Linked DNA regions of uncultured Dysgonomonas sp.. The protein of the gene in region 2 interacts with the protein of the main gene of each other region in a pairwise test. Links are inferred from orthologs where the notes say so. Each region holds a gene or a part of one and is shown on either strand. Other genes may lie near its edges.

What was found.
Region 1: the proteins of rplL (region 2) and QZL88_RS00965 interact in binary tests that used the Escherichia coli proteins (3 or more experiments, as listed by UniProt). The link is inferred for uncultured Dysgonomonas sp. from one-to-one orthologs.
Region 3: the proteins of rplL (region 2) and dnaE interact in binary tests that used the Escherichia coli proteins (3 or more experiments, as listed by UniProt). The link is inferred for uncultured Dysgonomonas sp. from one-to-one orthologs.
Region 4: the proteins of rplL (region 2) and obgE interact in binary tests that used the Escherichia coli proteins (3 or more experiments, as listed by UniProt). The link is inferred for uncultured Dysgonomonas sp. from one-to-one orthologs.

The regions. Positions count from the first base shown.
Region 1 is NZ_LT599032.1:222,785-231,099, reverse strand. What follows is about bases 2,663-5,661. They hold QZL88_RS00965 (rhodanese-related sulfurtransferase), read left to right. Parts: upstream 2,663-3,645; coding sequence 3,646-4,677; downstream 4,678-5,661. Other genes in these bases: QZL88_RS00955 (HAD family phosphatase), read right to left, coding at 5,190-5,661; QZL88_RS00960 (NUDIX domain-containing protein), read left to right, coding at 4,685-5,206; QZL88_RS00970 (TolC family protein), read right to left, coding at 2,663-3,384. Outside these bases: QZL88_RS00980 (peptidase E), read right to left, coding at 1-702; QZL88_RS00975 (HlyD family efflux transporter periplasmic adaptor subunit), read right to left, coding at 725-1,975; more of QZL88_RS00970, read right to left, coding at 2,059-2,662; more of QZL88_RS00955, read right to left, coding at 5,662-5,828; QZL88_RS00950 (porin family protein), read right to left, coding at 5,972-6,736; QZL88_RS00945 (PCMD domain-containing protein), read right to left, coding at 6,748-7,866; QZL88_RS00940 (hypothetical protein), read right to left, coding at 8,035-8,315. UniProt on the Escherichia coli protein: Catalyzes oxygen-dependent 5-hydroxyuridine (ho5U) modification at position 34 in tRNAs, the first step in 5-carboxymethoxyuridine (cmo5U) biosynthesis.
Region 2 is NZ_LT599032.1:3,115,907-3,121,559, reverse strand. What follows is about bases 1-2,794. They hold rplL (50S ribosomal protein L7/L12), read right to left. Parts: upstream 1,688-2,794; coding sequence 1,313-1,687; downstream 1-1,312. Other genes in these bases: rplA (50S ribosomal protein L1), read right to left, coding at 2,264-2,794; rplJ (50S ribosomal protein L10), read right to left, coding at 1,731-2,243; rpoB (DNA-directed RNA polymerase subunit beta), read right to left, coding at 1-1,211. In the rest of the region: more of rplA, read right to left, coding at 2,795-2,959; rplK (50S ribosomal protein L11), read right to left, coding at 2,978-3,421; transcription termination/antitermination protein NusG, read right to left, coding at 3,488-4,033; preprotein translocase subunit SecE, read right to left, coding at 4,049-4,237; tuf (elongation factor Tu), read right to left, coding at 4,384-5,571. UniProt on the Escherichia coli protein: The binding site for several of the GTPase factors involved in protein synthesis (IF-2, EF-Tu, EF-G and RF3). Is thus essential for accurate translation.
Region 3 is NZ_LT599032.1:274,233-283,854, forward strand. What follows is about bases 2,290-6,595. They hold dnaE (DNA polymerase III subunit alpha), read right to left. Parts: upstream 6,240-6,595; coding sequence 2,490-6,239; downstream 2,290-2,489. Other genes in these bases: trxA (thioredoxin), read right to left, coding at 2,290-2,394. In the rest of the region: tRNA lysidine(34) synthetase TilS, read left to right, coding at 1-1,078; QZL88_RS01105 (nitroreductase), read left to right, coding at 1,081-1,728; QZL88_RS01110 (hypothetical protein), read right to left, coding at 1,740-1,937; more of trxA, read right to left, coding at 2,077-2,289; QZL88_RS01125 (hypothetical protein), read left to right, coding at 6,703-7,134; QZL88_RS01130 (SIMPL domain-containing protein), read right to left, coding at 7,608-8,345; QZL88_RS01135 (carboxypeptidase-like regulatory domain-containing protein), read left to right, coding at 8,667-9,622. UniProt on the Escherichia coli protein: DNA polymerase III is a complex, multichain enzyme responsible for most of the replicative synthesis in bacteria. This DNA polymerase also exhibits 3' to 5' exonuclease activity. The alpha chain is the DNA polymerase catalytic subunit.
Region 4 is NZ_LT599032.1:3,250,853-3,259,141, forward strand. Bases 2,520-5,492 are described here. They hold obgE (GTPase ObgE), read right to left. Parts: upstream 4,599-5,492; coding sequence 3,441-4,598; downstream 2,520-3,440. Other genes in these bases: pgeF (peptidoglycan editing factor PgeF), read right to left, coding at 2,520-2,769; QZL88_RS13685 (hypothetical protein), read left to right, coding at 2,816-3,355; QZL88_RS13695 (adenylate kinase), read right to left, coding at 4,710-5,282; hpt (hypoxanthine phosphoribosyltransferase), read right to left, coding at 5,351-5,492. Outside these bases: QZL88_RS13665 (carbon-nitrogen hydrolase), read right to left, coding at 1-555; QZL88_RS13670 (hypothetical protein), read right to left, coding at 639-863; QZL88_RS13675 (agmatine deiminase family protein), read right to left, coding at 875-1,912; more of pgeF, read right to left, coding at 1,960-2,519; more of hpt, read right to left, coding at 5,493-5,890; QZL88_RS13705 (AIM24 family protein), read right to left, coding at 6,041-6,733; QZL88_RS13710 (heparan-alpha-glucosaminide N-acetyltransferase domain-containing protein), read right to left, coding at 6,871-8,040; rnr (ribonuclease R), read right to left, coding at 8,162-8,289. UniProt on the Escherichia coli protein: An essential GTPase which binds GTP, GDP and possibly (p)ppGpp with moderate affinity, with high nucleotide exchange rates and a fairly low GTP hydrolysis rate.

The DNA.
Region 1 (8,315 bases), 2.9 Mb from region 2 along the record:
CAGACTAATATAATAGGAATTATTTACATCGTTTTGGCTGACAGCTTCAACAAATTTCCCATTTTTAAACAATACAGCAGATAAATTGTCCATAGCATATCCGGTCGTCATTTGCTTATTTCTTATTTGCTGATGATACATCTCTTTTTTCAGACTGTCGGTATAGTGCGGGCAATTACTGTAAGGCAAAAAAGAAAGACCTTCAACTATACTCAATTCAGTAGGACGCGAATCGCTAACACCATTCTCAAACCAGCAAATAGAACCAGCGCTCCCGCCTGCAAGAATGATCCCTTTATCCAGCGCTTTTCTCAGGATAGTATCTATACCCTGTGCTTTCCATATACCCATCATATTCAATGTATTTCCTCCACCAACTACTATGGCATCCATATTGAGGAGAATTTCCTCGAAACTTTTGGCATTTCTGTCAGAGCTAACCCATACCTTTAACGTATAAGGTTCGATAGAAAGCCGCTCGCAAATGAAATTCCAATATTTAATATTATCTTGATTATCTGCACTTGCTGTTGGAATAAAACAAATTTTCGGATTGGATTTATGCGTTAAATCAACTACATACTGTACAAATTTTTCATTTACATCACCTCCAAGTACACAAATTGTTTGCTCGGTTTGCTGTTGGGCTTGTCCATTCAATATCCATAATATGCTAATCAGAATAAAAGAAATTCTTTTCATGGTTCACTTACTCCTTTTTAAATTATTTTAGTATTAGTTCTTGTATATCTCCATAGCTGTCATAAGCAGATGTAATCACTTTTTCACCGGGTTCCAAGCCACTTGTTACCTCATAATAATTTGGGTTTTGACGGCCTATCGTTATTTTACGCCTTACGGCCTTGCTACCGTCCGGCACAACAACGAATATCCATTGTCCACCGGTAGTCTGATAGAATGGGCCCCGTGGTATCAATATAGCTTCGGCTGGTTGGCCCAATTGAAGGTTTATGTAGTATGTTTGTCCGGCACGGATATTGTCGGGACGCTCTCCTTCGAATACAAAATCGGTTTTGAACTGTTTATCCCGTACTTCCGGATATACTTTCCTTACACGCAGTGCAAAGTCTTTATTCTGACGCTCAAATGTGGCGTCCAATCCCGGTTTTACTCTATCTATATAATGTTCGTCAATCATAGCTTCTACCTTATAATCGGATAAGACGCTGATTTGGCCTATGCGTTCACCGGAAGCGACTGTTTGTCCTATTTCTACGTCCAGCACTCCTAATTGCCCATCTACAGGGGCTTTCACATTCAGATTATCTACACGTTGGCGTACCAGTATCAGATTTTTACGGATATTGTGTAAGCTTTCTTCCATTTGGTCTACCTGAATACCGCGATATAAGGAATCCTGCTTCTGACGTTCAACGACTAATACACGCCCGTCTACAGCAAATTCATAATCTTCTTTAGCCTGAAGGTATTCTTCTTTCGATGTCAGTTTTTCGGAATATAGTTGTTTGTATTGTTCATACTTTCTCTTCTTGCGTTCCACATCCACGTCCAGTTGTAGTTTTTCCTTTTTCAGACTGAGCCTTTCCTGCTCCATCGACACCTGTGTATTACGAAGAAAGTTTTGTTTCTCGGCCAGTTGAGCTTCACTATCGAGTATGTTCAGGCTTAGCATTGGGTTTGTCAGCCGGATTATAACATCTCCCTGATGCACTTCCGATCCTTCTTCTATCAGCTTCTCGGCTACCATACCGCCTTCTATGGCACTCAGGAAGATAGTATTGATAGGCTGCACCTGTCCCGGTATACGGACATAATCATTGAACATACCTTTAGTAGATTCCTGTATAGTAACCTTGTCTTTTTCGATATTCAACTTTGATGCATGATTACCAAATATGAACCAACCGATAACCGCAAGTAAAAAGACACCTCCGGCAATGAAAGGGATATGCTTTTTCTGTATTCCTTTTTTCTTTTCTATTTTAATATCCATATAATTTATTATTTCAAGATTTCAAGATTTGGTCTATGCCGATTTTAATTCAAATTTCAATATTAACTTAATCATGTTTTACATTAGTCGATAATAAATGGAGTACCTTTGTAATAATGGACCAGACGATGCTTCAGTTCATATTTCAGTCGAGCATTCAACTCATCTACTTTTGCCTGTAACAAACGGTTAGAGCTTGTATGTAATTCTATCGCACTTATCAATCCTTCTGTAAATTTGCGTTGATTTACATTGTGAGCGACAATCATCGCATCAGTCTGTTTTTTTGCCTGATAAAATTCGTCGGCCAGCCCGTTCATGTCAGCAACAGCCTGTTCTACCTCGCTGTATAGTGTGCGCAGGGTTTCGTCGCGTTCGTTACGTGCTATAACTGTTTGAGCTTTGCTTCTTTTTACCTGGGCAGAGCGGGAAAAGCCTGAGAATATGGGAATAGAAAGAGAGAATCCGATGTAATGCCCGCGTTTGTCCCTCATTTGGTCTTTGAATGAAGAGTATTCACTGCCGTCCATATAACGGGAAAAATTCGTAGAAATACCGGCTTCCATCGATAGAGTGGGCGAGAAGCTTCCTTTTGCAGCCCTATAGGCTAACTGTTGGGCTTGAAATGCAGATTCGGCTGCAATTGCTTTCGGATTTACAGACTTTGTATTTTCAAAAATAGAGAGCGCAGTTTCTTCAGTCTTAGTTATCAGTTCGTCTGAAACAGTATTACTAATCTCTATATCGTCTTCGATAGGAAAATTCATTTTTTCCTTCAATATAATAATGCCTATTACCAAAAGATTTTTCTGGCGTGTCAGGTTATAATTATCGGCGGCCTCTTTGGCCACAAGTTCGGCTACATCAGCTACACCTTTCATTCCCAGCTCTTCCATTCGTTTGACTTGCTTTACGTTAGCTGCGCTTTCTTCAAGTTGTTGTTCAGCCAGTTTTACCATATCCATATAATATGCGACATTGATAAATGCCTCCATGGTTTCGTAAGCTATTGCATCTTTAGTCTGTTGCAATTGCTGTTTACCCATCAATTTATTCACCTTCTGCATTTTCATCTTGTTAATATTCGAAAAGCCATCGAATAAAACAAGTGACGAGTAAAGGCTGTAATTGTTACTGAAAGAGTTGATATCGGTGTATGTGTTTGTTTCTGAATCCAGTCCGCGTCCAAAATTGAATGATGCATTGGTATTTGCACTCAAAGATGGTATAAGTTTTCCCACAGCTTCCAGAAAATTTTGGTGGTAGATGCTGTTTTGAGCATCTTGTTTGTTCTTTTTCGGGCTGTTTTCTATGGCATACCGCATACACTCGTCCAGAGTCCATTTCTTTTCCTGCGCATTGGCTGTAAGACTTATAAAGAGTGCAATGGTGAAGATTATATATTTCATAATTTTATTTCATTTTTAATATTTAAGAACGAAAGTCGTGCCAAAGTGAATAATGGTCTGATTTGTAGATGTTTGTTTGTTTTTGAATATTTAAAAGTGTAAAATAATTTTACAGTGTTTGTCAAATTTTATTACAATAGATTAATATTTCTTCATCTATGTTGTATAAATACTATCAATATAGAAAATAGGTACTGTTAGTTGCATCCTGTATATCTTTGTCTTTTATTTGTAATTATTCTAAATTAATATTTATATAAAATGCAATTATATAATACATTAAGTGCAGACGAGAGAGCCATACTTATTGATAATGCAGGACTTCTGCGATTGACTTTGTCTTTCTATACATATGCGCATATACAGGATCCGCAAGCATTCAGAGATGAATTGTTTATTCGTTGGAATGAATTGGATGTCCTAGGGCGTATTTATGTGGCTAAGGAAGGCATCAATGCCCAGTTGTCATTACCTGCTGCTAATATGGAAGCCTTTAAGGATTTTCTGGATACATATCCGTTTATGAAAGGAATACGACTGAATGTAGCTGTGGAACATGACAACAAATCGTTTCTGAAACTCAAGATAAAAGTAAGAGATAAAATTGTGGCCGACGGGCTGAATGATGATACTTTCGATCCCACTGATATAGGCACACACCTGAAGGCAAAAGAATTTAACAACATGATGGATGATCCGGATGCTATTGTAATAGATATGCGGAACCATTATGAAAGCGAAATAGGGCATTTTGCAGGAGCTATGACTCCTGATGTGGATACATTTCGCGACTCACTGCCTATCATACACGAGCAACTGAAAGACTATAAAGACAATAAAAAGCTGTTAATGTATTGTACAGGCGGTATTCGTTGCGAGAAAGCCAGTGCGTACTTCAAGCATCAGGGATTCAAGAATGTTTATCAGCTCGAAGGCGGTATTATCGAATATACCCGTCAGATCAAAGCAGAAGGGCTGGAATCTAAGTTTACTGGAAAGAATTTTGTGTTCGACAACCGTTTGGGAGAACGTATTACTGAGGATATAATTGCTCATTGTCACCAATGTGGAAAACCATGTGATATACATACTAACTGTAAGAATGACGGATGCCACCTGCTGTTTATACAATGCGAAGAATGTGCGGAAAAAATGAAAGGTTGCTGCTCAGATGCTTGTAAGGATATTGTATCTTTGCCCGATGAACAGCAAAAGGTGATACGAAAGGGCATCAGAAATGGTACTATGATCTTTAAGAAAGGACGCTCGAAAAGCCTTTTGTTCAAAGACTAATATAATTATGCCGGAAGAAATTTTTCCGCTTGTTGACGAAACAGGCAATATAATCGGACAGGCACCGCGCAGTGTCTGCCACGATGGTTCGAAGCTTTTACATCCTGTTATTCATTTGCATATATTCAATTCGGATGGAGAATTGTATTTGCAAAAACGTTCTGCGACTAAAGATGTACAGCCCAACAAATGGGACTCGTCGGTCGCCGGACATATCGATTTGGATGAAACGCCGAAGAAGGCAGCTTGTCGTGAAGCCGGGGAAGAATTAGGGCTTTCCGGTATAGAGCCGATATTCATCATAAAATATATTATAGAAACGGATCGGGAACGGGAACTAAGTTATTGTTTCTATGCGATATATAATGGTGTATTCGTGTTAAACAGAGATGAGCTGGCGGACGGACGCTTCTGGAAGATAGAAGAAATCCAGTCCAATTTGGGTAAAGATATTTTTACGACAAACTTTGAACTGGATTTTATTAAGTTTCTGAACAAGGGACTGAACGGAATCAGTTCAGATATTTGATAATCTGCTGTATATCAGAAAAGTTTGGAACAACATTCTCTGTTCTTTCTATCAGTACTTCGTGCGGTATAGTAGTCGACAGGCCGATTACTTTCATTCCCGCATCTTGTCCTGCCCGTATGCCATGCAGTGAGTCCTCAAAGACAATACATTCAGCCGGAGAAGAATTCAGGTCCTGAGCAGCCAGTTTGTAACACATCGGATTAGGTTTTCCTTCGGTGATACGCGCGGCAGTGACTACTACATCGAACGTATCGGATAATTGAAGAATATCGAGTGCCCTTTTCATTTTGAAATCCTGAGAACTGGTAACTATACCTGTTTTGTAGTTGTTTTCTTTCAGGTATTTGATAAAATCCATCACACCGTCTACCAGTGGAAAATCCATATTGAGTTCAAAATCTTCCAGTTCTTTAGCTATCTTGTCTAGTTCTCCCTGAGGTAAGTGGCTGAAATACTTTTTCAGTATATCGGGTGAAGTAGTGCCTTTGACCTGTAATGCAAAGTTTTCTATACCCAGATTGTATCTTTCACCTAAATCTTCGATATGGATATCATATTGAGGTTCGGTGTCAGCAATAACTCCGTCGAAATCGAAAAGAACCGTTGAAATTTTAGTCATGTCTATATAGTTATTTTTTTACGCTGCAAAGGTAAGGCTTTATATTTTGATAAACAACCTGAGGGTGGATAAGCAGTATGAACCATAAAAAAGAGATGGATTCAATTTGAATTCATCTCTCGGTAAATTAGTATTATATATTTTTATTTCAATCTGTATGTTATACCTATCGTGCCATAGATATTGTGCATTTTGAATTCGATTGGGTTTGTTCCCGAATAAAAATAAGGAACTAATCCCCATGTAAGGCTCCCGTAGATTCCCACACGGTTTGTAAGGCGGAATTCGCCTCCGCCCAATAATCCGAAATCGTAGTCACGGGTATCATCGCTAAAGTCGAATGTGGCTCCCTCTCCGTCTATTTCCTGCCTTTGTCCCACAGGAGTATCTATACGCATATAGCCATCATAAACTCTTCCGTTAAACTTAGACGATAGTGTCCTTGCGGCATATATACCCAAACGTACCTGCCACCTGTTGTTAAAGTTGTATGTTCCATAGATGGGTATGGTGAGGTAGGTCATGTCTACATTGGTCATATTCTTTCCTACAAAATAACCGCTAAGACGGCTGCCATCTTCGGTAAGTACAACGCTAGTCTTCATATATTTCACTTCGTCTCTTACTCTCATTCCTTTCCAGTCGAGGGTGGCGCCTGCTCCAATGCCCCATCTGTCATCGAGACTGTATATTACATTAAATCCTAATTGCGGGTTAAACTTCGGATTGTAGCTTTCAATTTTTCTTACCTCGGCAGGCAGAGGAAGCGGCGCTGTACCTCCAATATTAAACCCCAGGAGGAATGACAAATCTAGCGGTTTCTTATCCTGTATCTGGGCGGATATACTTGCCGAAAATGCTGATATAAGAAGTAAAGTAAATAGTATATTGTAAGATTTCAATTTCATATTCATTCTATTTAAAAACTTTCGGTTAATATTTCCAGTTCATCAACAATCAATGTACTGCCTATTGCTCCCTCATAAAGATTACCGTCCTGACTGGAAGATAAAACGATTGTCAGTTTATAGTTGTTGTTGTCGAAATCGAATTCTTTTCCTTTTTCTTTTTCCTTGTATATAAATGGAATAGTGAATTTGTAGAACCCTTTATCTACTTCGACATCGGTAATATGACTTGTCTCTCTTTTCCAATCGGCCCTAGCTATGATTTTGTCAGAAGTTGATACCGTTCTGCCATCCAGATATTCATTCTGTCCGGATGCATTTTTGCTTACTTTAAATATTACGGCATATATGCTGCATTCATCTATTTTTCCTGCAACAGGATTTCCATTTTTATCGGTGAATTCAGCCCCCGGGGTATATTTGTAATATCCTGTGAAAGTTACAGGTTTACCATTTGCCTGTGAATACATCCGCCCCAGTTTCAGAGAAAGTAAAGGGTCTTCTAATTTTGGACTAAATTCGCCTAAGAACAATGAACCGGCAAATATGGGAATATTCATATCTGTTATAGATACATACAGTCCTTTAATGGTTTGTAATTTAGCTCCATATGTTCCGGAATAAGAGTCTGTTGTCTTTTCAGTCGGATAAGGATTTGCATTCAGAACAATAGCAACACCGGAATTTCCTGTGCTCCATGCATTATGATTGGATAATAATATGGGATATTTACGACTGCTTACACCGGCTTCACCCCAATCTTCGAAGTCGTATTTCAAATCTATACTGGAGCTGACATTGATAGTATATCGTTTCGAATAATTACCATCTTCGGAAGTAACTGTATATTCTTTACCTTCACTAAAGTCCATGGCCACTCCCGATGCCGGAGAAATGGTTGCTCCCGGAGAAACTTCGATAACAGGAGCCAGATTTGTTATATCAGCATCACTGGTTACAAATATTTGGACTTGATCGTTTGCGTCGGATATAATACTCGAAATAAAAGTACTTCCTTCTACTTTTACATCTGTGATGTCAGCTTCTCTGTTTAAAGGTTCATCCTGAATACATGAATTCAAAGTCAGTGCTATGATGATATTCAAGGTTAAAAATGATTTAGATCTCATACATTTCGATTAAAAAATAGTATACAAAGGTAAATATTTCTGTTAACATTTTGCCTAAAATCTGAATATTAAGCTATAATTGTCTTTCTTTTATGCAACAAACAAGAGCTTTTCTCTCCATTTATGAGAAAAGCTCTTGTTTGTTTATGATAATATCTTGTCTAAATATTATTCTTTCATAGTCAGTAATTTATCATCGTTAGTGTCTATGGTTACCTGCCTTATTACAGTTCCTTTATTGCCATACGAATGTGCTATACAATGAGACTTTCGGGCCCATATCTTCTGTTCTTGATTCCATTTTGTCTGGATTATATTGGCTATTTTACCATCACTGGTATATTCATATCTGTACTTTTGTGCGGGAATCCATTTTGTCCCATATTCTGAGAGGTAGGTTGTCCTTTCTACCAGTCTTTCACTGGGGTCGTATAGGTATATAACTTTTG
Region 2 (5,653 bases):
TCATCGACGATAGCTTTTGAATTGATCAGTTCGATAAGGAACTTGATTATTTCAATAATATCTTCTTTCGTTAATACACGGATATCTGTACTTGTAGTCAAACCTAATTTCTTGTTCAGCCTGTAACGTCCTACTTCACCTAAGTCGTATCGTTTTTCAGAGAAGAACAAGTTATTAATGACCTCGCGAGCACTGGTATCGTCAGCCGGTTCAGCGCTACGAAGCTGTCTGTATATATGACGGACTGCATCTATTTCCGAGTTACTCGGGTCTTTTTGCAAGGTATTGTAGATAATGGCAAAATCAGAAATATTTTGCGTATCCTTATGCAATAAGATAGAAGCTATGTTCGAATCTATAATCAGATCAAGATGGTCTTTGTCCAGTACTGTTTCGCGTTCAAGAATAACTTCGTTACGCTCGATTGAAGTCACCTCACCGGTATCTTCATCCACAAAGTCTTCCATCCAGGTTCTCAATAGTCTGGCTGCAAGCTTGCGGCCAAGCACCTTCTTGATATTTTGTTTTGTAACTTTAACCTCTTCGGCCAGGTCGAAAATCTCAAGGATATCTCTATCACTTTCGAATCCGATAGCACGAAGCAGTGTAGTTACCGGTAATTTTTTCTTACGGTCGATGTATGCATACATGACATTGTTGATGTCGGTAGCAAACTCGATCCAAGAACCTTTGAACGGAATGATACGCGCCGAATAAAGCTTTGTACCATTTGCATGCATCGTTTGTCCGAAGAACACACCGGGTGAACGGTGCAACTGAGACACGACTACACGTTCTGCTCCGTTGATGACAAAGGTACCTTTCTCAGTCATATATGGAATCAGTCCCAGATATACATCCTGGATAACTGTATCAAAATCTTCGTGGTCTGGGTCTGTACAATAAAGTTTTAGCTTAGCTTTCAATGGAACACTATATGTCAATCCTCTGTCGATACACTCATCAATGGTATAGCGGGGAGGGTCGATGAAGTAGTCCAAAAACTCTAATACAAAGTTGTTTCGTGTATCGGCTATAGGAAAGTTTTCAGCAAAAACTTTGTATAGGCCTTCGTTTTTCCTTCTTTCAGGAGGGGTATCAAGTTGCAGAAAGTCGCGGAATGACTTTAACTGTACTTCAAGGAAATCCGGGTAAGGAAGCGGATTTTTGATTGAAGCGAAATTGACTCTTTGATTTGTTGTTGAAGACATGGATAACCTATTTTATTGAACTTATTACTTTTGACGCAAAAAGGTTAAGAACCTTCTTCGAGGAAGGTTCCTAACCAAATATCCTTTCTCAGGACTTATCTTTACTTAAGTTCAACTTCGGCTCCAGCTTCTTCTAATTGTTTTTTCAATGCGTCAGCTTCATCTTTAGTTACTCCTTTTTTAAGTTCACCAGGAGCACCATCTACTAGATCTTTAGCCTCTTTCAAACCAAGTCCTGTAAGTTCTTTTACAGCTTTAACAACTTGTAGTTTGTTAGCTCCTGCTGATTTCAAGATTACATCAAAAGATGTTTTTTCTTCTACTACTTCAGCAGCAGCAGCTGGTCCTGCAGCAACTGCAACAGCAGCAGCGGCTGGTTCAATACCATATTCAGTTTTTAGAATTTCAGCTAATTCGCTTACTTCTTTTACTGTCAAATTTACTAGTTGTTCTGCAATAGCTTTGATATCTGCCATTTTTGTATAAATTAAAATTGTTTATTATTCTTTTGTTTAAAATTTATCTCTTAGATAATGTTTCTAAGACGCCATGGATAGTATTTCCACCCGATTGAAGGGCCGAAATAACATTCTTGGCAGGGGATTGAAGGGCTGCAATAACATCGCCGATAAGTTCGTTTTTGCTCTTGATATTTTCCAGTGCGCTCAGATTTTCTGAACCGATATAGAAGCTTTCTTGAACATAAGCTGCCTTAAGCGAAGGTATTCCTTCTTTTTTATATTTAGCAATCAGCTTAGCCGGAGCATTAGCCGAATTAGAAAACATGATAGCAGTATTTCCTTTCAATGCAGCATCCAACTCAGCGTAATCACCTTCAAGGCTTTCCAGAGCTTTTTGCAACAGCGTATTCTTTACAACCATCAGTTTGATCTCCTGCTTAGCACATTCTCTTCTCAACTCGCTTGTTTTAGCAGAATTTAGAGAAGCAATGTCGGTAAGATAGAAATGATCGTATCCTTTGATTGTTGCTGCTATAGTTTCTATGATAGTGCTTTTATCTTCCTTTCTCATAATTTTCAGTCAATTTTTTATTAATTTTCTACTGATTTAGGGTCTATTTTTACACCCGGGCTCATAGTACTTGAAAGACAAACACTCTTCACATAAGTTCCTTTTGCTGCAGTTGGTTTCAATTTGATAAGCGTAGCAATAAATTCTTTCGCGTTATCTTTGATTTGCTCAGGAGTGAAAGATACTTTACCGATAGAAGCGTGAATGATACCAGCTTTGTCTACTTTAAAGTCAATCTTACCTGATTTAACCTCTGTCACAGCTTTTGCAACATCTACAGTTACAGTTCCGCTCTTAGGGTTAGGCATCAGACCACGAGGTCCTAAAACACGTCCCAGAGCACCAACTTTACCCATGATAGCAGGCTGAGTGATGATAACATCGATATCAGTCCAACCACCTTTTATTTTTTCGATATACTCGTCCAATCCAACATAGTCGGCACCTGCTTCTTTAGCAGCAGCCTCAGCGTCCGGAGAACATAATACCAAAACTCTAACTTGTTTTCCTGTTCCATGAGGAAGAGACACAACGCCTCTCACCATCTGGTTAGCTTTACGTGGGTCTACACCTAGGCGTACATCCAAATCGACAGAAGCGTCGAATTTAGTTGTAGTAACCTCTTTTACAAGAGCTGATGCTTCGGTTAATGTATATAGTTTCCCTGCTTCAATCTTGCTGAAAGCTAACTTTTGATTTTTAGTAAGTTTACCCATTTCTCAATTGAAGTTTAATTATTGAACATCAGGGAAAGCCCCTTTTACAGTAATACCCATACTTCTTGCTGTACCAGCAACCATTCTCATGGCTGATTCGATTGTAAAACAGTTAAGGTCGACCATCTTATCTTCAGCAATAGCTTTTACCTGATCCCAGGTAATTTCAGCTACTTTCTTACGATTTGGTTCTGCCGATCCGCTCTTCACCTTAGAAGCTTCCAATAGCTGGATTGCTACAGGTGGTTGTTTTACAACAAAATCGAAAGACTTGTCAACATAGTAAGTAATTACCACTGGTAATATTTTACCTGCCTTGTCTTGAGTTCTGGCATTAAATTGCTTACAGAAATCCATGATGTTGATACCTTTAGAACCTAGAGCAGGTCCTACAGGAGGAGATGGATTTGCTGCACCGCCTTTAATTTGTAATTTTAATTGTCCAGCAATTTCTTTAGCCATTTTTGTTTCTAATTTTTAGTTTTGTTAAAACTTAAGATTAAAGCATTCAGAGTTGCGTAACCAATCTTACTGCTCTTTTTCGACTTGCATGTAATTCAACTCGAGTGGAGTTTTCCGCCCGAATATCTTTACCATTACTTTCAGTTTCTTTTTCTCAGTGTTCACTTCTTCAATGATTCCCGAAAATCCTGAGAAAGGACCATTGGTCACTTTTACATTTTCTCCGACAATGTATTGAACATCCATGCCTACTTCCTGCTCATCCAGTTCGTCCATAGTACCCAGTATCCTGTTCACTTCGGACTGGCTCAAGGGCTGAGGGTTGGTTGTATTCGGTAAAAAACCGGCTACGTAATTTATGTTACGTAATTCATGGATAACTTCCCCTATGAGGGCAGCTTCGATCAAAATGTAGCCGGGAAGATAAGCTCTTTCTTTCAGAACCTTCTTTCCGTTACGCATGATATAAGTCTTCTCTGTAGGGATAAGAACTTGAGAGATATACTTTCCTAAGTCTGATTTCTTTATCTCAGCTTCAAGATACTCTTTGACTTTATTTTCTTTTCCACTAACGGCACGCAAAACATACCATTTCTTTTCGATTTCAGTCATAGCTTTTGATAAGGATTAAAGACTATAGAAAAACTTGACAATAGACTCGAATGCAGAATCGATACCCCAAACGATTAGTGCCATTATTATGGAAGCAATCATGACAATTACCGCACTGTTGGTCAGTTCTGCACGAGTAGGCCAAGAAACCTTGTATACAAGCTCGTTATAAGAATCTTTAATGTAATTAATTATTTTTTTCATCACTCTTCTTGAGTTTTTTAGCACGGGCGGAGAGATTCGAACTCCCGACATTTGGTTTTGGAGACCAACGCTCTACCACTGAACTACGCCCGTAAATTAAAGTCGGTTATATCGCAAACCGACTTTAGTATATAGATTGGAATTGCTTATGCAATAATTTCTGTAATCTGACCAGCACCTACTGTACGACCACCTTCGCGGATAGCGAAACGTAGACCTACGTTACAAGCAACTGGGTAGATAAGTTCTACGTTGATAGTCACGTTGTCACCAGGCATAACCATGTCTGTTCCTTCAGGAAGAGTGATTTCGCCAGTAACGTCAAGAGTACGCAGGTAGAACTGAGGACGATATTTGTTGTGGAATGGAGTGTGACGTCCACCTTCTTCTTTCTTAAGGATATAAACCTCAGCTTTGAAGTTAGTGTGAGGAGTAATCTTACCTGGGTGACAAATTACCATACCACGTTTGATTTCTTCTTTGTCGATACCACGAAGCAATAGACCTACGTTGTCACCAGCTTGTCCGTCGTCAAGGATCTTACGGAACATTTCTACTCCTGTAACAACTGATTTTTTAGCTTCTGCTCCAAGACCGATGATTTGAATTTCTTCACCAGTTTTGATTTTACCAGTTTCGATACGACCTGTTGCTACTGTACCACGACCTGTGATAGAGAACACGTCTTCAACCGGCATCAAGAATGGTTTGTCTACATCGCGTGGAGGAAGTGGAATCCAAGTATCCACAGCATTCATTAGTTCCATCACCTGGCTAACCCAAGGCTCAACACCGTTAAGTGCACCTAGAGCAGATCCGCGGATAACTGGAGTATTGTCGCCGTCGAACTCATAGAATGAAAGAAGTTCTCTCATTTCAAGTTCAACTAGTTCTAGCATTTCTTCGTCTTCAACGATATCGCATTTGTTCATGAAAACAACCAACTTAGGCACGTTTACCTGACGTGCAAGTAGGATGTGTTCGCGAGTTTGAGGCATCGGACCATCAGTAGCAGCAACTACGATGATAGCACCGTCCATCTGAGCAGCACCAGTAACCATGTTCTTTACGTAGTCGGCGTGTCCGGGACAGTCAACGTGAGCGTAGTGACGGTTAGCTGTTTCATATTCAACGTGAGAAGTGTTGATAGTAATACCACGTTCTTTTTCTTCAGGAGCGTTGTCGATTGAATCGAACGAACGAGCTTGAGAAAGACCTTTGTCAGCCAATACTTTAGTGATAGCAGCAGTCAAAGTAGTTTTACCGTGGTCAACGTGACCGATTGTACCGATATTTACGTGCGGTTTCGCCCGGTTAAAATGTTCTTTTGCCATAATTAATCTTCTATTATTTAGTTAAATGTATATATTTAATTCTATTGAATAAATTCACTAAAATAAACCAGAGCCCATGACG
Region 3 (9,622 bases), 2.8 Mb from region 2 along the record:
TATCGATTTCGATACGGAAGCCTATGCCGCTATAAATTCCGTGTCGATAGAAATGGCTGCCCGTGAGCTGCGTTACAACTGGTTTGAACAACTCAGAGTTATTCATATGGCCGACAAAATAGCCGTAGCACATCATCGAGATGATTCTGTAGAAACCATTCTGCTCAATCTTGTCAGGGGAACAGGTATCCGCGGACTTACCGGTATTGCCCCTGTAAACGGATATATTATCCGTCCATTGTTATGCGTGAGCCGCGACGAGATAATAGAGTATCTGAAAGAAAGGCGAATGTCGTTCGTTGATGATAGCACCAACAATGAAGATATGTATGCCCGGAACAAGATAAGGCTGAATGTTATCCCTATGCTGGAAGCGATAAATCCTTCGGCAAAAGAGTCGATAAACAAAACAGCCGAGCATCTGACGCAGGTGGCTAACATATACTATATGTATATGGCTCAGGTGAAAGCCAATATATTGGGAGACAATAAGATAAATATATCCATGCTGGTGCAGTATCTGGAACCGGAAGCTATCCTTTTCGAGCTCCTTTCTCCGTATGGGTTCAATTCAGCTACGGTACGGCAGATATTCGAATCCGTGATAAGCCAGTCGGGTAAAATATTCTATTCGGAAACACATGAGTTACTAAAAGACAGAGGATTCCTTATCTTAAAGAAAAAGGACAGTCTCAAAATAGAACGGTATAATATCCACGAAGATGAAACTACCTTATCGCGCCCCATACATCTGAAAATAGAGCGTACTCCGGTAAACGGGGATTTTTCCATAGAAAAGAATCCCGATATAATATACATCGACGCTGATAAACTAGCTTATCCGTTAACCCTTCGCAAATGGAGGCAGGGTGATTGGTTTATGCCTTTCGGTATGAAGGGAAAGAAGAAAGTAAGCGATTATTTTTCCGACAATAAGTTCAGCCTGTTCGACAAGGAAGCCACATGGCTGCTTTGTTCGGGCGATGATATAGTATGGATAGTAGGGCACCGCGCTGATGAGCGGTTTAGAATAACTGATAAGACAACAGAAATAGTAAAAATAACATATAGTAAATGAATATGAAGAAAATGTTTATCGCAGCAATAGCTTCCCTGATGCTATTCTCCTGCAACAATTCAACGACAGAAAAAACGAGCGATATGGAACAAAAAAATACTGTAGTAGAAGCCATTATGAGCCGTAGAAGTATACGCTCATATAAGCCGGAACAGATAACACCGGAGCAACTGGATACAATAGTGAAATGTGCCATAAATGCACCTAGTGCACTAAACAGGCAATCGTGGGAAGTAAGGGTTATACAAAGTGCCGATTTATTAAGCAGGATCAACAACAGCTTTGTGGAAAAGGCCAAAGGAAAAAGCCTGCAAGGAAGTGCAGCCCGTGCGCAAGAACCGGGATTCAGTGTATTTCACGGAGCACCGACCCTCATCATTGTAGGTAAGGATAAGAGGAATCCTTATAGTGCAGTCGATTGCGGACTATTGGCGCAGAATATTCTCCTCAGTGCCGAATCTATGAATATCGGGACATGTACCATTGGTAATATGGCCAGTATATTGAACGACCCCGATTCGAAAGATTTCCTGAAAGAGATAAATATGCCTGATACACACGAAGTTGTTTTTGGTATTGCCGTTGGCTATAAGAACGAATCGCCAGATGCCAAACCAAGAGATGAGAGTAAGGTGCAGTATATAAGATAATCAAGACGAGGTTATTTAGAAGACCAGATAATTAAGGCTACCAAAGCCCCCAGAATAGAAAAAGAGAACATAAATCCGCCTATATAAACCATCCGTCGGGATAAGACTGGTTTATGTTCTTTTATATATCTGCCCGAAATATACCACAACACAATACTGGCCACAAACATAGCTATACTAACATACAAAAGAATCATATATACTTCCATACCCGCAACTACTTTAAACCATTCATTATATTATAACAGAAGGTAAAACGATTAGTTCAACCAGGACTAATCCGATGTGGGATATCCAACAAAAAAAGCCTATCTAATCAGACAGGCTTTTTATCAATATTAGGGAGCTTTATTTCAGCATATTCTCTATCTTCTCTACCAATACGGCTTTCTGAGCTGCACCTACTTGTTTGTCCACTACTTCACCGTTTTTGATGAATAGGATTGTAGGTATATTGCGGATACCATACTTAGACGTAATGTCGTCATTGTTATCCACATCTACTTTACCAATAGTTACTTTGTCTGCATATTCAGCAGCCAATTCTTCCACAATAGGACCGACCATGCGGCAAGGGCCACACCACTCTGCCCAAAAATCTATTACTAGTGGTTTGTCCGATTTCAATATACCTTCAAACCCTGCGTCTGTAATCTCTAAAGCCATAGTTTCAATCTATCTAATTATTTATAATATTTATATTATCTATTTGTTTTATTTGTTTTGCAAAGGTAATTAATCTATTTAGAATATGAAAGGCTTCAATTTACTTTAAATACAATATTTTCGTTTTCCACCAGATAATCAATAAGTTCCTGCTTAACATTTATTTTAAAACTTCTTGAAAACAAATCTACTTTCATATTTCGTTCACCATCAACTACCTGAAAATATAACAATGAATTACCCGGATTGTTTTTTGTTAAAGTAGACAGCTCTTCCACCATCTGCGTATTCATATCATGCAGTGGTAAAGTAATCGTTAACTTCTCTATCAGTCGGTCTTTTACATCTGGTAATAGCTGTATCGAAAATATTTTAAACTCAAACTGAGTCTGATCAAATTTCCGTGGTTGTACGCGCCCTTTGATATATACATATAGTCCAAGACGCCCATATTTTCCAAAGTTGATATAGTCATCACCAAACAAAGGCAGTTCACCGCTTCCCGTGAAATCCTCGATGCGAATAATCATAAACGGCTTTCCGTTCTTGGTAATCCCTTCCCTCACAGCCGATACCAGCCCGCCCAGAGTCACCTCTTTATTTTTCAAAGCATCCTTATCTTCAATTTCCGACATGCCCACATTACATACATAATTGAGTACTATCTTATATTCATCGAGCGGATGTGCCGAAAGGTATATCCCTATCAACTCACGTTCTTTATTCAGACGCTCCAGATCCGACCATTTCTCTACTTTAGGTATTTCAGGATGTGCTATATCAAATGATGTATCTCCCCCAAACAGTGAGTTGGCTGCTGTATTCTTATCCAGCTGGTATTTATTTCCATAACGGATAAGCATATCTATAAACTGTTCACCTTTACCATTAACTCCGAAAAACTGCTCACGGCTTACTTCCGGAAAATTATCAAAAGCACCGGCTAAGGCCAGGGATTCTACATTCTTACGGTTACAAGAGCTCAGGTTGACACGTTCTACAAAATCGAATATATCTTTAAATGGGCCATTCTTTTCACGTTCTTCTATAATATTCATTACAGCACCCTCTCCTACTCCTTTTACAGCAGCTAGTCCAAAGCGTATATCACCTTCCTTGTTTACCGAGAACTTCAGGTAAGACTCATTTACATCTGGGCCAAGCACATTCATGCTCATGGCTTTACATTCGTCCATGAACTTCGTGATTTCAGTGATATTAGATAAGTTTCGAGAAAGTACGGCAGCCATATATTCCGATGGATAATTGGCTTTCAGCCACGCTGTCTGATAAGCTACCCACGAGTAACAGGTTGCATGGGACTTATTGAACGCATATGATGCAAATTTTTCCCAGTCGGCCCATATTTTATCAAGTGTTTTCTTATCGTGTCCGTTTTTAGTGCCGCCGGCAATGAATTTTTCTTTCAGGGCATTCATCTTATCAATGAGCTTTTTACCCATTGCCTTACGCAACTCGTCGGATTGTCCACGCGTAAAGTCGGCCAACAAACGCGACAAGAGCATGACCTGCTCCTGATACACGGTAATGCCATAAGTATCGTTCAGATAACGCTCCATAATCGGGATATCGTAAGCTATTTCTTCCTGCCCGTGCTTGCGGGCAATAAACGAAGGAATATAATCCATAGGACCCGGACGATAGAGAGCATTCATCGCTATCAAGTCTTCAAACTTACTCGGTTGCAACTGTTTTAGGTATTTTTGCATACCGGCCGACTCGAACTGGAATGTACCTGTTGTTTTACCCTGACTATATAGCTCGTATGTTTTTGGATCCTCGAGCGATATAGTATCTATATTGATAGTCTCACCAGTAGTATGTTTTATGTTATCAATAGCCTCCTTGATGATAGAGAGTGTTTTTAGCCCGAGAAAGTCCATTTTGATAAGCCCAGTCTCTTCAATTACCGTACCTTCATACTGGGTAACAAGCATATTCTCGCCCGTTTCCTTATCTTCGGCCGTACTCACCGGTACAATGTCGGATATATCCTGCTGCCCGATGATGATACCACAGGCATGCACGCCCGTATTACGCACATTGCCTTCGAGCATCTGCGCATATTTGAGCGTATCGCGCATCACGGGATCATGGCTGTTCGCCGCTTCTTTCAGTTCGGGAACATATTCTATGGCATCGCGCAGTGTCACCTTTTTCTTATCAGGGATACGGTCGGGAACGAACTTCGCCAATCGGTTCGACTCCGACAATGGTAATTTTTGCACGCGTGCAACATCCTTTATAGCCGACTTAGTAGCCATAGTACCATAGGTAATGATATGTGCCACACGCTCCTGCCCGTATTTTTCCGTTACCCATTTCAAGACCTTCCCACGTCCGTCATCATCAAAATCGATGTCGATATCGGGCATGGATATACGGTCGGGATTAAGAAAACGCTCAAACAGCAAATCGTATTTTATCGGGTCTATATCTGTAATCCCCAGACAATAAGCTACCGCCGAACCGGCAGCAGAGCCACGCCCGGGTCCGACAGCCACACCCATCTCGCGCGCAGCTGCAATAAAGTCCTGTACAATAAGAAAGTAACCGGGAAATCCCATCGTTTTCATTACATCCAGCTCAAAATCGAGTCGTTCTACCGTTTCGGCATCCCTATCTTTCCCATAACGCTTGTCGGCTCCTATCATCGTCAGATGTTTCAGATAGTCCGATTCCAGCTTGATGCGGATTACTTTATCGTATCCGCCGAGACGCTTATATGCCTTCTCTCCGAATTCGATTATGAGATCTTCCTCGCTGTACATTATTTTATATCCTTCTTCCGTTCCAAAGGATGCATCGATGGTAAAGAATGGCATCAAAGCATCGGAATCAATGGAATAGAACTGTACCTTATCGGCAATCTCCAATGTATTTTCCAGTACTTCGGGATGGTCCGAGAATAACTGGTTCATTTCCGCCGTTGTCTTCAACCATTCCTGCTTGGTATAACGCATCCGCTTAGGATCGTCGAAGTCCTTACCTGTACTCAGACAAATAAGGCGGTCGTGAGCATCGGCATCCTCTTCTTCCACAAAGTGGACATCATTGGTAGCAATCACTTTTACACCAAATTTCTCACCTAGTTTCAGCAATTCGGCATTAACCTTTTGCTGCAAAGGATAGGCTTCGATATTTGCATCAGGACGATTAGCCTTATGGCGCTGAAGTTCTAGATAGAAATCTGCACCAAAAAGATTCTTAAACCATTGTAGTGCCTTTTCTGTTTCCTCCACATCTCCGGCTTGTATCTTTTTGGGTATCTCACCACCTAAACAAGCTGTAGAGACAATCAGTCCTTCATGATATTTTTCGAGTAGTTCCTTATCTATACGCGGACGCATGTAATAGCCTTCTGTCCAGCTATGAGATACCATTTTGATAAGATTTTTATATCCTTTCAAATTTTTGGCCAGTACCACAAGATGCCAGCCGCTCATATCTGGTTTACCTTCTTTCAGCGTCCTGTGACGGCGGGCTACATAACATTCGCAACCAATAATTGGTTTAAACTTTTTAGCTTCCTCCTGCTGTATCTTTATTTTCAATTCACCGATCTGATCACCGTTTCCCCCTTCCGGATCTTTTTCCAGGTCCTTTATCTGAGCTTTCAGTTCCTTAATGGCACTGTCGTATTTACCGTTCTTCTTTTTTACATAATTAAAAAACTCCTTTACCCCAAACATGGCTCCATGGTCGGTAAGGGCTATTGCCTTCATTCCGTCGGCAATGGCTTTATTCACAAGATTCGGTATGCTGGCCTGCCCATCCAACATCGAATATTGGGAATGGACATGTAAGTGTACAAAATTATTCATATCTCTTCTGCTTTTTCACAATCTGTAAAGTTACAATAAATAGGAACTCTTCTCAAGGAAAACGATTGGCAGTTTTCAACAAGTAAGGATTTTTAAAGATTGGAATAATTAATCTCTATTAATTGAGCGAATCAGTAGTTAAAACTGCAAGCATATTTTTAGTTGAAACATAAATTATCAATAAAATAAAAGTGCTAAATATTTACTCAATATACTGGAAATAATTAACTTAAAAGAACAATCCCGATTGCCTGATAGTTATGATTCCAAGAAGAAAGAGCTTAAACTGATAAAATATTACTGTTTCATTGTTTTTATTGTGCGTTTATCATTTTGATCTTCCTTTTGTTTTAAAATAAATAAAGAGAATGTTAATGTCGATATTCTGTAGAACAAAAGATATTCGTGAGTTGTATTAAACTAGTGTTTTTTAACTAATACTTACAATTAAATCTTAATTAAAATGAAAAAGTTTCTTTTTTCGGCTGTTGTACTTCTTGCAATGGCGTTTACAGCACAGAATGCTCACGCACAGGCTGGTCTTCAATTAACATCCAGTGTGCAATCCTTCAATTTGGGAACTGTCCATGTAGGAGATGTAATACCTATTCAATTAGACCTTAAGTTTTTGAATCTGGGAATTCTTACACCTAATATTGCAAGTATGCAAGTCAAGTCGACTGGGGCGAAAATTCGTATTAGGCAAGGAGATGTCGTTGCTCTCCCGACAGGAGTTACCGATTGGATATTTAATGATGGAGAGCTTGATATTATAATTATTGCGCCTGGTGCTTTAAATGAATCTCTAGAGGTTAGTGTAGAGGTACCTCTACCGCTGTTACCTCCTGCAGTTCTGACGCTGGATATTCCGGTTACAGGCACTGTTCTTCCATAAATCAGAGTATTTCTAAAGAAACGAAGATTTATTTAATGTAAGAAGAAACTATGTTCGTTTTACAATAATTGTAGAATAAGGACAAATGAGAAGGGGTGAATCAAATGATTTTTGATACACCCTTTTTTCAAATATCAAAGGAGTACTCAAATTTATCGTATCCATAACTATTAATATCTAATGCGAATCAGTATTTAAAAAATTAGATAAATAAAAGCGATGGCAATTTTGCCCATCGTATGTACTAAAAGTCCAGATGTTGATCTGACTTTGTGCGCTCTTTGAATTTTAGTATGTTCATTCAACCAATTGAATGGGAATCATGGTTAAAGAAATGTGAGGTAATATTCCTTTAATTTGATGATTTTCAGGAGATTAGAAAACATTTGACATACTTATTTTATTGATAACTAATATTTTAACTAAATAAATCAGCGAGCAGCTTCAACTATTGATTCGCATAAATTACAAATTTATAATATCTCGAAACGGGCTTTAATCTTATATGCTAACTTGATTTTTTGCATTTGGGAAGCATCGGCATCATTATTCGCGTCCTCATTTAACATCAGAGTATTGCTCATATAAAAACGTTCCTGATGTGGTTGTGGTCTCATTACATTTTCTTCATCCATTTCCAAAACATAGATCGGACGTCCGGCTTTATTGCCTACGCTTTCCAATAGGTATCCGGCTTTTTCCTGAGCTGCTTTTATCGCCATTATTTTCACTTGTTTGCGATATTCGGTGATATCTTTATTTTTAAGTTCTGCAATATTTACTTTTATAAAGCCCTCTTTGGGCCCCGGTATGAGGTTTAGTAATCTGTCCAACTGACCGGTAGTGGTAAGTACGATTTCATATTTCTTTTCTACCCGCGCTTCGTCCATATGCTTCTGCGTTTGCCAGTAATATACCCAATAATTATTAGTGGCTGCATCTTTCAATATTATCTGATTATCCTTAACGCCGACTTCCGAAAGGATAGATCTCAATTTACGATCTGCCTCATCGAGAGAGACATTATCACGTACCTTTTTAGCACCGACATAGTTACCGATTATTACCGACAATCTGATCTCGTCGGGCTCAACTTCCATTTCGGCACTTCCTACAACTTCTATAAAAGGGATTTTCGGATCTTCACTTGTTTGGGAATAAACCATAAAGGATGCGCATAACAATGCTGTCAACATCATAATCTTTTTCATATTTTTAATTTTTTAATTTTACTTGAATCAAAAATAAAAAGAAAAGCCTCACCTATTTTCCCTAAATGGGTGAACTACTGTTTTGAATTGGCAAACAACAGTAAACGAATGGGTGTGGATGTTCTGTAAATAGAGTTTGAGCTGATGATACCGTTTTTTACTTTTCAGTGGTAGTCCGGGGTTAAGGCGACACAAATTGAACCTGAAAATAAAAACTATCTCTAATTTTTCATTTTTTTCTATTTTTCTCTAGGGTTTTTCTTGTCTAACCAATCATATAAGTAGAAACCGGTTATTATTCATTATTTAATCAATACTGTTATGAAAACAATATACTTAAAAACCGCACAACTGATCCTTGCCGTTCTCATATCCGTTGCATGTATTCCATTACAGGCACAGAATATGTCGGCAAACTACGTTACTATAAGTGGTGTAGTGAAGGACAAGAACTCGAATAAGAAACTTGAATATGTCAGCATTTCCGTTCCGGGAACCAATATCGGTACTATAACCAATACTGATGGCGTATTCTCTATCAAACTCAGCAATGCGCTGGAAGCTAAAACACTGGAGATATCACACATTGGATACCGCAACATGAAGTTCCCTATCAATAGTGAAGACATAGGACATGAAGTAACTATATACCTCACCCCGAATGTAAATCTACTGAAAGATGTTGTAGTACAAGCTGTTGACGCCCAAAAACTGATAGAAGAAGCTATCCATAAAATCGGAGACAACAATAGTGCAGAAGTAAATATGCTTACAGGCTTCTATCGCGAAACGATAAGGAAGAGACGAAACTATATAAATATATCGGAGGCAATACTAGATATATATAAGACGCCTTATACGCAAGACATTGCGGGCGATAGAGTGCAGGTCTACAAAGGGCGAAAACTGATAAGCCCGAAGCCAAACGATACACTGATCGTAAAGTTTCAGGGAGGGCCAAATCTTTCTACATTTATGGACGTGGTAAAAAATCCGGAATTGTTTCTGGATATAAATGCACTGGGTATATATAGATACACTATGGAAGAATCGGTTATGATAGACGAACGTCCTCATTATGTGGTCAGTTTCAATCCGCAGGTTGTACTTCCATATGCACTGCACTACGGCAAACTCTATATAGATAAGCAAAGCCTGACATTCTCCCGCGCCGAATTCAGTCTCAGCATGGATGACAAGAATAAGGCCACACAGGCAATATTGAGAAAGAAACCGTTCAAGATGCATTTCAAACCCGAAGAAGTATCATTTCTGGT
Region 4 (8,289 bases), 130 kb from region 2 along the record:
TTCCTGCGAGTCGGTCGATTCCCAGCCTATGGCAGTAGGATAAATGAGTAAGTCGGCTCCTGCCATTGCCATCAGGCGGGCAGCTTCAGGGTACCACTGATCCCAGCAAACCAGTACACCCAGTTTTCCCAAAGATGTTTCAATGGGTTTGAATCCCAGGTCTCCCGGAGTGAAATAGAATTTTTCATAATAGGCAGGGTCATCGGGTATGTGCATCTTGCGGTATTTTCCGGCAATAGTCCCGTCTTTTTCCATTACTACAGCCGTATTGTGATACAAACCGGGTGCGCGGCGCTCGAAGAGGGAGAGGACAATAACGACTCCGAGTTCTTTTGCCAGTGCTCCAAACTCGTCAGTCGACGGGCCGGGAATTGTTTCGGCAAGGTCGAAAATATTAGTATCTTCTACCTGACAGAAATACAGTGAATTGTGCAACTCCTGCAAAACGATAAGTTGAGCACCTTGTTTTGCGGCGTCTTTTACTTTATTCTTAAGACCTTCAATATTCTTCCGAATGTCGGGTGTATTGGCCTGTTGTATTAATCCTATTTTCATTTTATATGTGAGTTACAAATTATAAATCATATGGCTTTGTACCATTGGCACATTGGCATATTTGCTAATTGGCAAATCAGTAATCAATCCGGCAACTTAATCGTATCGGGTGACATTTCTATATGTTTTTCGAATTCTTCTATTCGCAGTTGTATATCATCTAAAAATTCCTGTGTACAGCCACTTTTCTTAGCATCTTCGTAATATCTTTTCAGTAGAGGCAGGAACAGTATATCATTCCCCGAAAATACCATTGCTGGAACATCGTTCTTTATGCATCTGAATAATAATGCTTTCTGATCTTTCATCTGAATAGTATTTAGATAAAACCTTCGGGATACTGCATTGTAATACAATGTAAGGAGCCATGCTGTCTTATCAGCGGCAAGCAATCCACACCAATAATCTCCCTTGCCGGGAAAGCCTTCTGTAGTTGCTTACGGGCTTCTTCGTCCCTTTCTTTATCATTATAGAACGGTAGTAATACCGCATTATTCATTATAAGGAAATTGGCATATGTCGCGGGTAGTCTTTGATTATCCTCGTCATATGCAGGTTTTGCCATAGGTAAAGTTACCAGTTTATATGGGTTTCCCAGATAATCGGTAAATGTTTTCAGTTGCTCCTCCATTTTGGTAAGAGCATTGTAATGTTCATCCGATGTATCCTCACATTTTACATAAGCTATTGTGTGTTCATCACAAAAACGGGCAAGTGTATCGATATGGCTGTCGGTATCATCTCCGGCAAAGTAACCATGGTCAAGCCATAATACTCTGTCGAGGCCAAAGGCTTCTTTCAGATATTCTTCTATACTTTCTTTCGAAAGATATGAATTTCGGTTTGGAGATAACAAACATTCTGACGTGGTGAGCAGAGTCCCTTTTCCGTCCGATTCTATTGCTCCACCTTCGAGAACAAAATCTTTTTTGTTTATTAGTTCTACATCGGAGGTGAATATCCTTTTTGAAAATAATCCTCTGGTTATCTGATTATCGAAATTAGAAGCAAATTTCAAACCCCATCCGTTGAAAGTAAAATCATATACATATTTTTTACCATCCTTAATAACCGATATGCCGCTATGGTCACGTGCCCAGGTATCGTTTGTAGGTAATTCAACCAGCGTGAGATTGCTAAATAATTCTTTGTGCCCTCTCAATTCAAACTTTACGCTTTCGGCATTATAGCATACTATGATAAGCTTTTGCCTTTTTAGTATTTCTGTCGCTATGTTTACATAGCAGGCGGTTACTTCTTCGATCATATATTCCCAATCGGTACCAATATGGGGCCATGTGAGTTGTATTGCGCTTTGAGGATACCACTCGGGTGGTAAAAGTATAGGGTGAGCCATTCGTTTTTATTCTAAAATGTTTATCAGATAGCAAAAATACAAAATAATTATCTTAATATACCACCTGTAACCATTCGTCCTGAGTGAATAGTCTGACGTCGGGCAGAGAAAAATAGCTGAGGATTCGAGTAGGTACAGAGGTTTGCAATTTCAATATTCTGAACAGGTATGCCTGCATCATTCAAAATAAGTTTGTTTGCCTGCTGCAGATTCAGATGCATTTTCCCGGTCTCAGTGTTCCGGTAACCGATATCCTCAATTTGAAAACCTGCTTCCTGAAAGATTTCTACCACATCTTCACCCACTTCGAAGCGTTCCTGAGATATGCATGGTGCTATGCCTGCAAGTAGGTCTTTGGGATTACAGCCAAAATGTTCAGTCATCTTTATTGCGGTCTTTTCCGCAATCCGGGCAACAGTACCTTTCCATCCGGCATGAATGGTAGCCAATACTTTTTTGTGCGGGTCGTATATCAATACCGGCACACAGTCGGCGGTCGTAACTCCTATGCATATATTTTTCCGGTCAGTGATAAGGGCATCTATACCATGTAATTTTTTTTCTTTTTCCTCATCACTAAGATTTAAAAATTGTTCGTCTACAATGAATATTCTGTCATCATGGGTTTGGTAGGGAATGTACAGATTTTCTACAGAAATGCCTGCTACATTTGCAATACGTTCTCTGTTTTCTTTCACATGATCAGGATTATCTCCAGAATACAAACTAAGATTGAGAGAACTATATTCGCCTGTGCTAACCCCTCCTTTTATGCTGGACGAAAAATGAAACAGATTAGAGTTGGGAAATATGGAGAAGCGGAAGAGTCCGATATTATTTAGAGAGAAATATTCCATAGTTAGCTTTTTTACTTATAATGAATTTATTAAACTACATAAAGTTATGAAAAAGATTTTGTTATTATTATTTATTCTTGCCTCTTCGTCTGCGACATATGCGCAAACAGGAGATGAATCTTTGTATTATAACAATATAGAGGTCTATAAAGATTTGCAGCTTTCATCTGGGCAAGCAGCACAAATCAAGGAATTGAAAAGAGAGGTAAAGAAACAGTTTCAGGCAATTGGCCGCGACAGAACCATTTCGGGTTATGAAAAAGGGCAACGTAAACGAGCTTTGGCTCTAAAGCATAAATCGGATATAGAGAAAATCCTGACTAAAAACCAGATTAATACATTTGAATATAAATACGGGAAAATGTCAAAAAATGATGGACTGAAAGATATTATCGGAGATACTTATGAGCATAAACTGGAAACGCTTGAAAAGCGATATGAAGCAGAAAAGGATGCCATAGAGGATAATGACAGTTTGAGTAAGTCAGAGAAAAAAGTAAGACTGGAGTCTTTGAAAGATACTTATAAATCACAGAAAGAATCATTGAAAAGAGAAAAAAAGTCTGCAAAAAACGCTTTTTCCTGATAATGAAGTAAAAGTTAAGGCCTGCCGGATATTTCCAGCAGGCCTTTGTTTTATCTTGAGACAGTCGAATCAAAGGGCTGTAACCTTACTCAGTTTCATCCTCTTCGTAGAAGAATCCATCCACTTCCTCTTCATCATCCCAGTCTTCTTCCTCGTAGTCATCTTCCGGTATAGAGTCGTCCTCTTCATCAAATTCCACGGTCTTTATATCCAGATTGCGATGTGTTATATTGAATGACTTCTGATATTCTCCGTCGGCATTCAGTTCGCGCCATAATAAATCTTTCAGTGCCACAAGGTTATAGCTTGTTATGGATGAAATAAAGATATGAGGTATCTCCGGCAGATCGGCTTCCAGAGCTTCCATCAGTTCTTCGTCCAGCATGTCGGATTTAGATATGGCCAGTACCCGCCGTTTATCCAGTAATTCGGGATTGAACTGAGCCAGTTCGTTGAGGAGAACCCTATATTCCTGATGAATGTCGTCCGCATCGGCGGCAATAATGAACAATAATAATGAATTCCGCTCGATATGACGCAGGAAGCGTAATCCCAGACCTTTACCCTCACTTGCTCCCTCTATAATACCCGGAATGTCGGCCATTACGAACGATTTGTAGTCACGGTAACTAACAATTCCTATCTTTGGTTCCAGCGTAGTAAACGGATAATTAGCTATTTTAGGCTTTGCTGCAGTCATTACAGATAGCAAGGTAGACTTTCCTGCATTTGGGAATCCGACCAGCCCGACATCGGCCAATACTTTGAGCTCTAATATCACTCTGCGTTCCTGATATGGTTCTCCCGGTTGAGCATACCGTGGTGCCTGATTAGTTGGCGTTTTGAAGTGGTTGTTTCCACGGCCGCCCTTACCACCTCTCAGCATGATAACCTCCTGGCCGTCTTCGGTTACATCACATAGATATTCTCCCGTTTCGGCATCATAAGCCACTGTTCCGCAAGGGACATCGATTATCTTGGTTTCACCTTTTTTGCCGGAACTTAACCTGCCGGAACCACTTTCACCGTGTCCTGCAAGAATATGGCGTTGAAACTTCAGGTGGAGTAATGTCCATAAGTTCCGGTTGCCCCGTAATATCACATGACCACCATCGCCGCCATCTCCACCATCAGGGCCTCCTTTAGGTATGTACTTTTCACGACGGAAGTGAGTCGATCCTCTACCACCCTTGCCCGAACGGCAATAAATTTTGACGTAATCTATAAAATTTGAATCTGCCATACTGTTTTGGTTGTCTCCTGCTTGTATTGTAAGGGAAACTTTTGATTTGTATTTAGATAACAAAGGAAGTTATAAGATAGTTCCTATAACTTCCTTTTATATTGGGGAATATTATTTCACTTTGTCTACAGCCTCAGCTATAAGACCGAAGATTTCTTCCACAGTACCTACTCCCTTTATAGACGCAAGTTTGCCTGTGTTTTTATAATGTTCCTTTAACGGAGATGTTTGATTTTTGTAAACGTCGAGACGGGATTTGATTGTTTCCAGATTATCGTCTGACCGTCCCGATTGTTGTCCGCGTTTGATGAGGCGGTCTATCAGTTCCGGTTCGTCCACTTCGAGGCTGACAACAACAGATACATCCTGCCCTCTTTCTTTCAGCATCTTTTCCAATGCTTCACCTTGAGCAATAGTGCGGGGAAATCCATCGAAGATAACTCCCGATGCATCTTTTTTACTGTCCAGAACGTTTGCCAGCATGCCGATAACTACATCATCAGGTACAAGTTGTCCTTTCGATATATAGCCTTCAGCCAGCTTGCCCAGTTCTGTTCCGTTCTTCATTTCAGCGCGTAAGACATCGCCTGTAGAGATGTGTGCCAAATTATATTTCTTGATGAGGTTCTCGCTTTGAGTGCCTTTTCCTGAGCCCGGAGCTCCAAAAATTATAATATTCAACATATTAATTAAGTTACATGTTACAGGCTCGGGTTACACAATTGTAATAGTGTGGCCTGCAAGATTTATATTTAAGAGTTCTTTATTTTATATATGTCCGGAAGATTACGTCCGTATCCGTCGTAATCGAGCCCGAAGCCAACGATAAAATCGCTAGGTATCTCCAAGGCTACATAATCCAGTTTTATATCATGTTTCAATGCGTCTGGCTTAAGTAAAAGTGTGGTAACCAATATTCTTTCAGGTTCGTCACAAACCAGTTGGTCAAGCATTAGTGACATGGTATAGCCTGTGTCTACAATGTCTTCCACAATGACAACTGTCCGGCCTTTAATATCTTCTTCCAGCCCGTATATTTCTTTTATTTTTCCGGTTGAAGAAGTCCCTTTATAAGATGACATCTTTACAAAAGATACTTCGCAAGGGATAGATACGCGCTTCATCAATTCAGAGGCGTACATAAACGAACCATTTAGCACGCAAATGAATAAAGGGTCTTTGCCGGCCAAATCTTTATTTAATCTGGCAGCTACATTGTCAATTGCTTTTTCTATAACCTCTTCTGTGAGAAAAAGATCAAATTCTTTATCCTTAATAGTCACCGTTTTCATAGATGATTTTACTCTAAATTGTTATTAAACTGCAAAAGTAGCATAAATCAGTTAATTGTCTATCATAATGATGGTATTTTAAATGTCTAAAAAAAGAAAAAACGGGAAAACTGCCGTTGTCCCGTTTCTATAAGTATCTGAAATAAATGCTTACTGAGGAGTTCCATATACTTCTTCACATGGTTGGATAATAACCCATCCATCACCTTCAAACATCATCTGGAAGCTTTCGCCGCTACCTCTTCCGATAAGTGTTTTAAGGGATATGTCAGTCTTCATCTGAGGGGCAAGGTTGCCCGACCATGCTACTGTTGCATTAGGGTCAGTGAAGACAGGTTGTCCCGGTTTCACGATCAATGTCATTGGGTTGCCATGAGTTGTGATGGCAATATGTCCGGTTCCGCTCAGGCGAGCCTGAAATAATCCCCCACCCATGATGCCTGCAACGCTTTTCATCATCTTTACTTCCGATTTTACTGATTCTTCGTGAGCGAGGATATCATTGCCGTTTACATTGATAGATTCATTTTCGAGATACAAAATGCGTACTCTTTTTTCGAAGTCGGCAGCATATATACGTCCGGTACCTGTGGTTTTCATCATTGTAGTGCCTTCTCCCGATACAGTTTTCTTAAGCAGGTTGCCGATACCTTTGCTCAGCATACCTTCTCTTTCAAATTTTACGTTTCCGGTATATGCAACCATTGCTCCTTTTTTCAACATTACCATTTGGTTGTTGATGTTAAGTTCGAGCATATATGGACTTTCTAATTGGAAAAAGTCATTTTTTGACTCGTCTTGTGCCGTTTCTTCAATGAAAGCCTTAATCGAATACTTGTTCATAGTGTAAAGTTTTAAAAATTAATAAATTAATGGTTTGTTCGTAGTTGTGATTTATTAAAAGTTCTAAAAATAGAGAAATTATCCTAAACATGAAAATAATACTATCCTGTTAGGTCACTTTTTTTGAAATAACTTCATTATATCTTTATATAGATGTTTTTCTTATAAAGGATGTTTCCTACAATCCAGCAGATACCTACAAAAATGAGAGCATATATCAATGCGCCGAAATAGTCTCCCAGATATGGTTGAAGCAGAACGGAATATATATATCCTTTGGCTGAGATATATTCTCCATTGTAAGGGAATACCGCCTGATAAGCCAGTGTACCCATCACTCCGGCCATCACATATATAAAGAGAGGATTAACCCCGAATGATTCGAAAAATACACTCCATTTTCTATGTCCCTTTATATCGATTATCCATATCAATAATGCAAGAAGCAGAGAGGCCAGCCCACATGTTGCTAAAACAAATGTAGGTGTCCATATCTTCTTATTGATAGGACAACCGTAGCTGAGTAGAAATCCTGCAAAAGTGAGTATTGTGCCGACTATAAACAATTGGGATATCCGTTTTTCATTGTCTTTAGTATTCATTATGAGTGCACCGCAACAGAATCCGATGAGGACGTGAGCTATCGCCGGGATGGTGCTTAATAGCCCTTCAGGATCTATAGCCAGTCCCGAATCTTTGTACATGTGATTTACACCCAATATAGCCTGGTCTACTATAGATACAATGCTGTCTTCGCTTTTCTCGAACCCGTTCCCGAAGACAAGTAGCAGAAAATAAGCCAGTAATGTTGTACCTATTATATATGGAATATATTTATGCTTTACAGTAATGGCTATAATGGATGCAGCACCGTAAGTCAACGCCAATCGCTGCATAACCCCTAATGTGCGGAGATGCCCGAAGTCCGTTATAGCCCTGAAAAAGCGTTCCCAGAATCCCAGATTGTCAGGCTCCAGCATGTGGTACGTACGGAATGATAATCCGAGCCATGAAAGACCGAGTCCGATTAAGAATATGACAATCGTTCGTTTAAGAATCTTTAAGAGAGTCGGAGTATTGAACTCGAAATTAAATTTCCGCAAGGAAATATAGGTGGATATTCCCATGATGAACATGAAGAACGGAAATACGAGGTCGGTGGGTGTTAGCCCGTCCCAGGCAACGTGTCTTAGCGGGGCATAGGTATACTCTCCTGATCCGGAATTGTTGACCATTATCATTCCGGCAATTGTGATGCCACGGAGTACATCGAGAGACAATAGTCTTCCTGAAGGTTTTTGTGTCATTTTTTATGTATCTGTTAGAAATAATGTTAACGGTATGCAGAGTACGAAAATAGTCGTTTTAAGTATTTCTGCAAAACAGCACGCCGGTTTTAACATCAAGATGGCGTGCTGTTTTATAAGTTTACTCTTCTACTAGGGCAAAATCCAGTTGTTTACGTTCAAGATTTGCCCGTGCTACTTTTATTTTCAGAGGGTCGCCCAGACTGTAAGTGCGTTTGTTGCGGCGTCCGCGCAAACAATAATTCTTTT